DNA from 3 places in the Nostoc sp. UIC 10607 genome. Region 1 is predicted to be linked to each of the others. Evidence: riboswitches for the same ligand, from Rfam matches in the RefSeq annotation. Region 1 holds a riboswitch; each other region holds the start of a gene.
The links. Region 1 has a riboswitch for cobalamin ahead of cobG (precorrin-3B synthase). Riboswitches for the same ligand answer to the same signal wherever they lie in the genome.
Positions count from the first base shown of each region.

Region 2: linked by a shared signal. The riboswitch ahead of ACEYW6_RS22155 (DUF1636 family protein) and the one ahead of cobG (precorrin-3B synthase) in region 1 are both predicted to bind cobalamin.
Region 3: linked by a shared signal. The riboswitch ahead of ACEYW6_RS07175 (DUF1636 domain-containing protein) and the one ahead of cobG (precorrin-3B synthase) in region 1 are both predicted to bind cobalamin.

Region 1 covers NZ_JBIQNW010000034.1:41,639-45,411, forward strand. Annotated here, with positions in the region: gene ACEYW6_RS23755 (hypothetical protein) at 268-450, opposite strand; gene ACEYW6_RS23760 (DUF3177 family protein) at 693-1,289, shown strand; gene ACEYW6_RS23765 (hypothetical protein) at 1,325-1,621, shown strand; gene ACEYW6_RS23770 (hypothetical protein) at 1,618-2,034, shown strand; cobalamin riboswitch at 2,164-2,296, shown strand; gene cobG (precorrin-3B synthase) at 2,285-3,773, shown strand, end outside.
Region 2 covers NZ_JBIQNW010000029.1:70,063-73,835, reverse strand. Annotated here, with positions in the region: gene ACEYW6_RS22165 (BMP family ABC transporter substrate-binding protein) at 1-768, shown strand, start outside; gene ACEYW6_RS22160 (cobalt-precorrin-6A reductase) at 809-1,552, opposite strand; gene ACEYW6_RS22155 (DUF1636 family protein) at 1,552-1,971, opposite strand; cobalamin riboswitch at 1,993-2,175, opposite strand; tRNA gene ACEYW6_RS22150 (tRNA-Val) at 2,277-2,350, shown strand; gene ACEYW6_RS22145 (PAS domain S-box protein) at 2,950-3,773, shown strand, end outside.
Region 3 covers NZ_JBIQNW010000005.1:230,451-234,223, forward strand. Annotated here, with positions in the region: gene ACEYW6_RS07165 (CapA family protein) at 1-662, opposite strand, end outside; tRNA gene ACEYW6_RS07170 (tRNA-Ser) at 855-939, opposite strand; cobalamin riboswitch at 1,179-1,322, shown strand; partial or broken gene ACEYW6_RS07175 (DUF1636 domain-containing protein) at 1,725-1,981, shown strand; gene ACEYW6_RS07180 (hypothetical protein) at 1,992-2,456, shown strand; gene ACEYW6_RS07185 (methyltransferase domain-containing protein) at 2,469-3,335, shown strand; gene ACEYW6_RS07190 (2-hydroxyacid dehydrogenase) at 3,551-3,773, shown strand, end outside.

The DNA of each region.
Region 1 (3,773 bases):
CTTAAAAGGAAACCTTTATACCCAAAAAAATTGGGTTTTTGTCCGGGAGTATCGAGTATATAGCCGCTGGGTGGGTTTTGAACAGGCTCCCTAGCGTTACTACACGTAGGTGCAAAATCTAAGTTGAGGATATTTGAGTTGCTTGTTTTTTTTTGCTAAATAGAGAGATTGAGGAAAGTAAATTAAAAAATTTACTATGTAATACCTTTTGCACAAATCTTTGCAACAAATGAATTGGCTGTAGAGGTGTATAGAATGTTTTTGGTGTCAATTTAACGAAAAAACGATTCTAGAAACAGCTTTTAGGATTGTCTCGTCAAGAGTCTCTGACTGGGAATGCCCTTCGTTGGGGCTGTCGCCTCCCTTACTGGCGGCAGAGCCACCAGGAGCAGCATTTCCAGCCTGAGGCTGGAAACGAGGATTGAAAAGGGTTTTTGACACGTATGACATTCTATATGTCCCTACAATCGTGTTTATAGTATAAATTTCGTGAAATAGTAATGAATTGAGGAGCCACTTGCTTGTACAAAGAAGTTAGAGCACAGTCTTGAGGCTAGACACTAAGCTTTGTGCTTTGATTAAACTGTTATGTAATATAGATAGACTACTTGCTAGCTAATAGCTTACAGGGTTGTCAGTTATAGATACTTGCTCTTGGTTAAAAATGTTTTATTTATCGTTTGAGAAAAATTATGGACTATAACGTTTGGTTTCGCCCTTTCGTCTGGATTGATTATCGACTGGCAGTATTATTCCTGGTAATTATTCCGCTAATTCTCCTGATTTGGGCATTTGTGCAAAAAGCAGAAGGCATACAACGCTTGTTAGCTATATATTGGCGAGTATCAAGCCTAATGGCAATCACTATTTACTTAATGATTGCCCAGTATCCAGTTAGCTTTATCTCTGGGTTGATAGCTCAGATTTTGATCCCGATTTCGCTGTGGTTCTGGGTGGATATTAATGATGAAATTGAGTATCAAACTAGTGGCTCTTTGAAATTGATTTTTACCTCTTGGCGCTGGGCTACAACTGTTTATTGTTTTTTGAGTGCACTAGCCTTTATCCCTTTTTTGGGTTGTGCTTTTTCTGCCAATATGCTAAAGACTGCCTATTGTCGTGTCTGGTTTGAAGCTCCGTTGCTATTCAAAGAATATTTCCATGCTAATAGCAAGGCTGAGTTCTTAGGTTTTCTTGGCATAACTAGTTTAGTAATTTATGTGCTTTACTTAAGCTATTTTGTTCTGATTAAGCTGGGCAAGCAGGGACGTTCAGCCACACCACAGTAATCTTTGCTGCCCACAGTACCTCTAATTTTAAAAACATGAATTCCATTGGCAAGCGACTGGAACAATACACCGCTAAACGCCCCCAAGAAGTCCTACTTGTAACGGTGGAAATTGCTGATGAGCAAGATACCATTGCTGTTTTCAAAGGCTTTTCCAGTTCTTTGATGCGCCCTACGGCATTTGATGCAGATGTACCAGTTTTGCCAGATGGAGCAAACATCCTCAACATTGACCGAGTAGCCAGTCCTTACAATCCTGAAGCACCCCGTTATATTCAACAAGGACTTTCTTGGGAAGCTATGGAAGCTTTATTATCAGAAGTGGGAGTATGAATAAACCGATTGTTTGGATACATGGAGATTGCCTCAGTCCATACAACCCTGTATTGCAAAAATATCCCGATGTCCCAGCTATCTGGGTTTGGGACGAGGCTTTGATAGATGAATGGAAACTGAGTATCAAACGTCTCACCTTCATATACGAATGCTTGCTAGAGTTACCTGTTGTTATCCGTCGCGGTAATGTGGCACAAGAAATTTTAGCTTTTGCTAAAGAACATGATGCGAATTTAGTCGTCGCAGCCAACAGTCCCAGTCCCCGGTTTGATGATATCTGCAATCAAATAAAGGGTTCTATAGCAGTGGAAGTGCTTGAGGTAGAACCATTTTTTGAATATGATGGCTATATTGACCTGAAGCGGTTCTCGCGCTATTGGAAAGTGGCCCAAAATTATGTTTTTGAATAGCTCAATTGTTATATTGTAATGTCTAGCGATCGCTTCTTCTGCCAACGTTTCATTTTGCGATCGCAGATCCAACTGATGAAGCAATCTGCTAGTTACAGCTTACAAATGGCAAAATTTATGAAGCATTAAATTTTCTGACTACCTTCTCGTGCTAAATTACTAAAGCTTGGAGTTGGGAAACTCCGGTGAAATTCCGGGACTGTGCCGCAGCTGTGATGGGATCACCCAAGTCAGAATGCCAACCCTCAAGATGTCCTCAATACACACTCAGCGTCTACTCCCTGCGTTGCACGGGGAAGGAGTTCCAAGTTTGCTTTCTGGATTTGCCACTTGTCCTGGCTTGTTTTATGCTACACCCGCCGCAGATGGTATATTATCTCGCATTAGAATACCAGGTGGAATTATTAGTAGTCAGCAGTGCCGTGTGATCGCAGATATAGCAGAACAGCACGGTGGCGGCTATCTGGATGTGACTAATCGAGCTAATCTACAAGTCCGCGAAATCCACAAGGGGATAAATACTGAAGTTCTAAAGTATTTACAGAGTATAGGACTCGGTTCTCACAATCCTGTTGTAGACCATATTCGTAATATTATGACCAGCCCTACTGCTGGTATCGACCCGCAAGAATTAATCGACACTCGCCCTTTTGTCCAAGGTTGGGATCATTATATTGCTGCACATCCGGCCCTTTCGGGACTGTCAGCAAAATTTAGCGTTTGCTTTGATGGTGGTGGGATAATTCGGGTGTGCGATCGCTTGAATGATATCCTATTTGCTGCTGTCTTAGTTAACAGTAATGTTTACTTCCGCCTCTCTCTCAGTGTAGGGACAAAGGGTCAACCGCCCAGCGATATGGGAATATTGTTACCACCAGAGGAATGTTTGCCCGTTTTGGCAGCGTTGACAGATGTCTATCTAGCTCATAGTAATACTACAAGTAAGCGTCGGCTACGTCTCTTAGAGTTATTGAATACTTTGGGTTGTGAAAATTATCTCCAGGAAGTTAAGCAGCGTCTACCTTTCCCTCTTTTATGCAGTGAAGCAAGAAATGACCTAACCCCCCAACCCCCTTCCCTGCAAGGGAAGGGGGAGAAATTCTCTACTCTTTTGCAAAGAGAGGGTTTGGGAGAGAGGTCAAATGCTAGCTATCAGCATATTGGCATCCACCCCCAACGTCAGAAAGGCTTATTTTACCTTGGTGTTGTCTTGCCCCTTGGGCGATTGGAGAGTAGACAGATGCGGGGTTTAGCAGATTTAGCAGCAAAATATGGCAGTGGAACTCTCAGGCTAACCCCTTGGCAAAATTTGTTGCTAACTGATATTCCTCAGCAATGGGTTGGCGATGTCCAGCGAGAAATTGCTTGCTTAGGATTAGATTTCTCAGCAACCAACATCAAGAGTGCATTAGTTGCCTGTTCTGGAAAAAAGGGTTGTGCTGCTTCTGCTACGAACACCAAGGATCATGCATTGGCATTAGCAGAGTATCTTGAAACTCGCGTCATTCTAGATTGCCCTGTTAATATCCACTTCAGCGGCTGCGAAAAATCCTGCGCCCAGCATAGCAAAAGTGATATTACTCTGCTCGGTGTCAGCATTGAGGCTGACAATGGAACTGTGGAGGGTTATCACATTTATGTTGGTGACAGCAAGCAGAAATCCGGACGTGAAATATATCAATATGTAACTTTTGCCGAACTACCTGCATTCATAGAGCGGATGCTATATGTATATAAAA
Region 2 (3,773 bases), on a different contig from region 1:
AAAGACTTTGGTGATGTTGTCTTTGAACACTGTACAGGATACAAACGTGCTGCCAATGTCGGTACTTATCTGGGACGTTTTGAAGAACCGCGTTACTTAACCGGCATGATTGCCGGCAAGATGACAAAATCGAATGTAGTTGGTTTTATTGGCGCATATCCAATTCCAGAAGTAATTCGGGGAATCGGTGCATTCACTCAAGGAGTAAGGCTAACAAATCCCCAAGCAAAAGTTAAGGTACTTTGGGTACAAAGTTGGCACAATCCAGCCAAAGAAAGAGAAGCGGCTCAAGCTTTGGTCGATTTAGGTGCAGATGTACTAACGCAGCATACTGGCTCTGGTGCAGTTGTCCAATTGGCTGAGGAAAAAGGGATTTATGCTTTTGGCTACAACACTGATATGAGTAAGTTTGGTCAAAAAGCCCATCTGACATCAGCTATTAACAAATGGGGCAAATTCTATATAGATAAAGCCTTGGCTGTAATGAGTAATACTTGGAAGTCTCAAGAGGTTTGGGATGGCATTGGTCAAGGAATGGTGGATATTTCCCCCATGAATCAGGCGATTCCTGCGGATGTGCAACAACTGGTGAATGCAAAGCGCGATGAGTTTATTCAGGGTAGTGCACATCCTTTTGATGGCCCGGTGCAAGACCAAAAAGGGGTGGTGCGAGTGCCAAAGGGTAAGGTGTTGGATGATAGGGGACAACTGGCGATGGATTGGTATGTTGAAGGAATTGAAGGCTCAATTCCCAAGGATAAATCCTAGCACTGCTAAAAGTCTGATTGGCGGCTTTTACTTTCTTTCACTAGTTGTCCAACTTGTCAAATAGCCATGCTAAAGCACCATCAACATCAGTAACCTTTTCTCCTGGCGGTATGGCTGGACGATTTACCATAACAACCTTCACACCCAGTTCTCGCGCTGCAATAATCTTAGGCTTTGTTGCATCGCCACCACTATTTTTACTTACTATGGTATCAATCTTGTTATGAATCAGGATTTGTCTTTCGTTATTGAGGCTAAAGGGCCCGCGATCGCACAATATCATTCCTGGTGGTACTAAAGCATCATCGGTAGGAGGGTCAATCATCCGCATCAAAAACCATATTTTCTCTAGATGAGCAAAGGCGGCGAGTTCTTGCCTCCCAACTGTCAAAAATACATGCTGTGCCTGGTTTGCTACAGATGCTGCTGCGGCTTCAATGCTGTCAACTTCAATCCAGCGATCGCCACTTCCTTTTTCCCAAGGCGGGCGAATTAACATCAGATGGGGTACTCCGACTTCCGTTGCAGCATCTGCCGCATTGAAGGAAATCTGAGTAGCAAAAGGATGGGTTGCATCAATTAATAAGTCGATTTGCATTGCTCTGAGATAGCTAACCAATCCAGCCACACCACCGAAGCCTCCAACCCGTAAATCGCCCAACGGAACTGATGGTTCACGGGTGCGACCAGCTAGAGACGTGATTGCTTCTAACCCTTGGATAGTCGCCACTTTGGCAGCTAGTTCTGCGGCATCTCCCGTACCACCCAAAATTAAAACTCGCATCATTGAGATAAAGGTGGAATCTTTGCCAATATGCCCTTTTTCAGGGCTTCTGGACGCTCTGACCAAGGGAGTAAACCATTTGCTTTGGCATAGTATTGACTAGCACATTCTAGTATCGCAGATGCACTGCCATCAACGGCTAAATCACCAAATAGATATGTTAATTTGCCCTTGGCAGCAAAGGCAACTACACAGGAACGATTACAAGCACTCATGCATTCAACCTCTTGAATTGGGAATTGATCTCGCAAGTCCCAATCTTGTGCCAAGTGCTGAAGTTGCTGTAGTAGTTGTTCGCCACCACTTTCACCTAAACGTTTTCCATCTTGCCAAACGCTAGCACAGGTTTTGCAAACAAATAAAGTGTGGTCAGGAACACCAAAGCGATTAGTTGGGGAAATATGTGCAGTAGCAGTCATCTGTACCTCGCAGAAATGGGGAACTGATCAATCTACTTCGGCGGGCATCCTGACTCACTCAATTTGGAATTTGGGATTACTTAGTTTGCTAATCTCAAATCTCAAATTAATTCACAGTTGCGGGACAGCGCCGGATTTGCACCGAACTTTCCCCGTTACCTCTGGTAGCTGACCCCTACCAGAACCGAATAACCTCAATGATCATACACCAGGGTCGAATGGTACTTCTCTTAGTAAGATGGATTTACACCTTTATCTTGCTTTATCAAGAAAATATGTGTTATTATTAATAATCGTGTGGTTAAGGACGTATAGCTCAGTTGGTTAGAGCGCTACGTTGACATCGTAGAGGTCACTGGTTCGAATCCAGTTACGTCCATTGTTGGAAAGTCCTTATCTGTAACTGCTTGTCACTTAAAGGATAAGATGGCCGTTTTTAAAGGATAAAGTGGCCGCCCTGATCAAGCTGAAATGCTTATTTTTTCGTTGCACACAATCTGCGGCGATCGCATTCAAATCTCTTAAACACTTTTCCTACTCAGTTCTGCTTTGCGGTCACTTTATGCTTTAATTTCGGCCACATTATCCTTTAAGTGACAGTCTTGGTCAACTATTGGTTGTTATCTTGGACAACTTATGGTTGTTGTCGCAAAAATTCAGTCCCGATGACACTCAAACCTTAACCGACTATCCCCCATCGACTCAACCATATCACCATAACGGGACAGTGAAGAAGTTGTACGAGGGATAGGGCAAAACTTTGCGCTTCTGGTGTTCCGTGCTATGCCAGTTGTAAAATGAGTGCTGTAGAAACGCTCTACATAATTGATACAGCGCTCGTAAGTGAACGCCATCACTCTGCAACTGGCTAGAAATGAACGAAAGAAACCAAATAAAACCTCAGAAGATGAAAGATGTAGATAGCTAGATTGCTGTATAGTTTGGATTATGCCAGATTATTCTCTAAAGAGTTGCTCTATGATCGCTCTACCTGGTATTTTTATCCAAAACAAAATATACGAAAGTTCTAATTCTCTAGTGTATCGAGGCATTAGAGAGGATGGAGTAGGGATCATCGTAAAAATGCTAAAGTTTGATTATCCCTCACCTCAAGAACTGACTCGCTACAGACAGGAATATAAAATTATTCGTTCCCTCAATCTGGAAGGAGTTGTCAAGGCATACAACCAGCAGGACTATCAACGCACCCTGGTGATTATCTTAGAAGATTTTGGAGGAGAGTCCTTAGAGCAATGGATGCACAAGCGCCCAGATATCTTCTGCCCGATGCCTTTATCCACTTTTCTAGGTCTTGCGATCGCCCTCACCGACATTCTTGGCAGAATCCATGCAGCCAATATCATTCATAAAGATATCAACCCTGGAAACATAGTCTTTAATCTGGATACTGGCGTTGTCAAAATTATTGACTTTGGGATTGCAACCCAATTTAACCGCACGAATCCGACGTTCAAAAGTCCCCATGTGCTAGAAGGCACGCTTGCCTATCTGTCGCCAGAGCAAACTGGGCGGATGAACCGGATGCTCGACTATCGCACCGATTTCTACTCGCTGGGCGTGACCTTCTACGAACTGTTAACTGGACAGCTACCGTTCCCCACTCAAGACATCCTGGAGCTAGTTCATTGTCATATTGCCAAACCGCCGATTCCTCCGCATAAATTGAACGCCACGATTCCCAAACCCATTTCAGGCATAATTTTGAAGTTGATGGCGAAAAATGCGGAGGATCGCTATCAAAGTGCCTGGGGCATCAAAGCGGATCTAGAACGCTGCGCCGG
Region 3 (3,773 bases), on a different contig from region 1:
GCTGCTCCTAAATTATGAATGGAATTATACATTTCATAAGGAGAAAACCCGACCATGGCCACGGGGATATTGTTAGCTTCTAAATAGAGAATTTGATTTTTATGACCTAATGTTGAAATGCCTACAGCCTCAAGATTTTTCTTTGTATCTTTGAACCCTACCGGGCCGAAGTCCATTGCATGGTTATTCGCCATATTAAACACATTAAAACCAGCTTCAGCAAATAGCTGGGCATATGCAGGTGGGGAACGAAAGGCAAAGACTTGTCCTCGACTAATATCTTTGGCAGTGTAGGGATAATTAGTTAAGCTACTTTCAAAGTTACCAAACAGGATATCAGATCCTTGCAAGTGAGTTCTCACTGCCTTTGGTAATAATTGATCTCGAAACCGAGGTAATCTATGGTTAGGGAAATTAGTGCCGGGAATAATATCTCCAACGGCTTTGATAGTAATAGTGTCTGGAAAGGTTTGTTCTTCTGTTGTTGATGGCGTAAGTTCAGGGATAGCTAATGGAAATTGCACAGGCTCAGTGGGTGTAGTCGCAGCGTTTAATCGCTGTGATTGCCCAAGCCGGATAACGACTCCTATACTAATGCCCAGATATAAACAGATGCTGATAAAACTAAATGAGAGCACTCTCGCCATGCTGCGATTTGCCATCGTTCACTCCTCACACAATGGCATTAGTTTATCCCAAAAATCTATACTAACGGTGTATATTTTAGTGTAGTTTGGGTAACATTTGGCTAAGTAAATACTGAAGTATAATCTCGTATACTTGCAAATAATCATACCTGCCAGCTATGAAGCCAAACATTATCGCTTTGTCCAATTCTTTAGAAATCTTTTAAACGGAGAGGGGGGGATTCGAACCCCCGTTGGGTTTCCCCAAAACGCATTTCGAGTGCGTCACCATGAACCGCTCGGACACCTCTCCAGTTATATTATTCACACATTTGAGTATTCAAATGGTATGAAGTAAGGTAAATTTTACCATATTTCCTATACTACTATAACATTATCGCTTTATCTGCGTAACGGAATGCTTCGGGAACGCCCAAGCCAAAGACATTTACCATCATCGTGGTTACTGCAATTACCTAGTGAGTCAATGACACCCACAGATGTATTTATATAGAGCCATGAAAAAACTGTCTGAACTATTGAACGGTGATATACTTAAAAAATTCACTCGGTTCTAGTAGAGGTCAGCCACTAGAGGAAACGGGGAAAGTCCGGTGTAAGTCCGGCGCTGTCCCGCAGCTGTGATGAGACTTATGTCTCAGAGTCAGAATGCCCGCCGAAGTTGACTTATAAGTTCTACACGTCTGCGAGGTACAGATGAACAAAAGTATAAATATTTCTACTATTAGTCAGTCTCACTTCTTTAAAGAGCCAGAGATTCGCTACAGATTATGGCTTGCTACGAGACGATAGACAGTTAATTTATGGTATAAATTGCACCTCTAAGTGTAGCTATCAATTGTGCTAGTTTTTCTAGGCATAAGTATTGGTACTACTAAGCTGTTACGCATTTAATTTGTACATTTACCTGATGACTGATGACTGATGACTGTTAACCGTCAACAATCAACAGTTAACGACCATCAAGAGTGTTTATATACTTTAGACGCGCATCAGCTTAGTTGATTGTTGCTAATACAACTATTTTCATGTAAATAGCTCACGCTGTAAGGGGATGGTCAACTTAGAGCCAGAGCAAAATGCATGAGTGCTTGTAACCATTCTTGTGTTATTGCGTTTACAGCAGAAGGGAAATCAACCTATCTGTTTGGCGATTTACCCGTTGATGGCTGTGCATCTGCTGTACTGGAATGTGCAAGTCAATATTACACAAGTCTAATGGTTTACTGTCTTGCTCAGAACAACCTGAACCTTTGAAAACGGGTATTTTGGCAAAGATTCCACCACTAAATAAGTGGGCAAAATTAAACATAAGTTGTTGTAAAGTTCTATAGGAGGAAGCAAATGCGACCGGAAAAGAGTATCTGGCAAGGAAATTTTGGCTACTGGCAAAACAGCTTTATTCACACTAATCTGCTGGTAATAGGTTACACAGCATGGAAAGGATTTCAGTCATTTGGGCGGGGGGTTGTAATTTGTGATGTTGATACTCAAGTTACTCATCCTTCAATTACAAGTCTCGATACGGTTCCCTTCACCCTCCAATTTCTTCCTTGTGATCTGATTGGGTTTTATTTGCGATCGCGTCAGAGTTGTGGGACAATCTCGCAATCAATTAGCTCATCAATGATTTCATCCATCCTCTCAGCAGTTGCAACATACAATCCCCATCAAGATATTCTTCTGGTGCTAAAGGCTGATCCTCAAATTGAGGTCAATTTCTTACACCAGCTAAAAATTACTCCACCCGATTGCTACGAACAAGTTTGCAAACGTTGGGAAGAATTTCAACCAAGCTTAATGCCTTAAAACTTAGCCTCAATGCAAAAACCAAAATCAATCAACATTTCCAAACCAACTCGCTACCAAAATGCGGCGATAGATTATTACATGGGACTCACAGATTCCTCTTATCTGCATTACGGGTATTGGGAACCACTACCTACTGAGGGTGAGGAATTGACCCTAACTCGCCTGCGTGTGGCTCAAGAAGCCTATGCAGCCAAGCTTTTGAGTTTTATTCCAGAGGGAACCAAAACTGTGATTGATGTAGGTTGCGGTATTGGTGGTAACGCAGCATATTTGTGCGATCGCGGCTTTATTGTTGAGGGATTAGCACCCGATGCACTCCAACAAGAGAAGTTTATCAAGAATACGAACGGGCAAGTGCCTTTTTACTTAACCAGATTTGAAGATTTTCACACCTCACACTCCTATGACCTAGTTCTGTTCAGTGAAAGTAGCCAATATATTGCTGTTGGCGATTTGGCTCAAGGTGCAGCTCGTTTATTAAATAGTGGAGGCTATTTATTGCTTGCGGATATGATGCGCTCTGATGCTGGATATAGAGAGGGCATTTTTTCTAATTGTCATGTCGCTAGTGAGCTTCAGGCGGCCTTGCAACAGGCTGGATTCAAGTTAATTAAGACTGAGGACATTTCCACCCAAGTTGCACCAACGATTGACTTGTGTGTTGATAACTTTCGAACTTTTGGGCTAACTACCGTTAAATATATTGCAGATTTGGTAGCGATCGCAGTCCCACCATTACATGCGATCGGTCGTTTAGCATTCAAACGCTGGCTGGAAAAGCCCATTGTCGAAGGGTTAGCAGCACGCACTATTTTTGATAGCCATCTCTGTTATAAAATCGAACTCTGGCAGTTATCAATTCATCAGGGGAATTGAGTGTTTGAGCTTAAATTAACACCACTCTCTACTCCCCATTCAATTTGAATTCTAAATTTTTGCTTTAGTTATGAAATCGCTTGCACAAGAAGCAATCCTAAACACTGACAATGTTCAAAAGTGCGATGCCAAATAGACCGTCGTAGACATTGCTTCTTTAACTGTCAAGGTATCATGTAGTCGAACATTATGGAGCATACAGCTTGAGGTTTTGCATGAAAGTAGCAGTCTTCAGTACAAAAGTCTATGATCGGCAGTTTTTATCAGCTGCAAATTCTCCCACCCAACACGAATTAGTATTTTTTGAACCCCGTTTAAATCGGGATACAGCTATCCTCGCCGCCGGATTTCCGGCGGTTTGCGTATTTGTGCATGACCAGGTTGACGCGCAAACTTTAGAGCTTATAGCCTCACGGGGAACTAGGCTGGTTGTCCTTC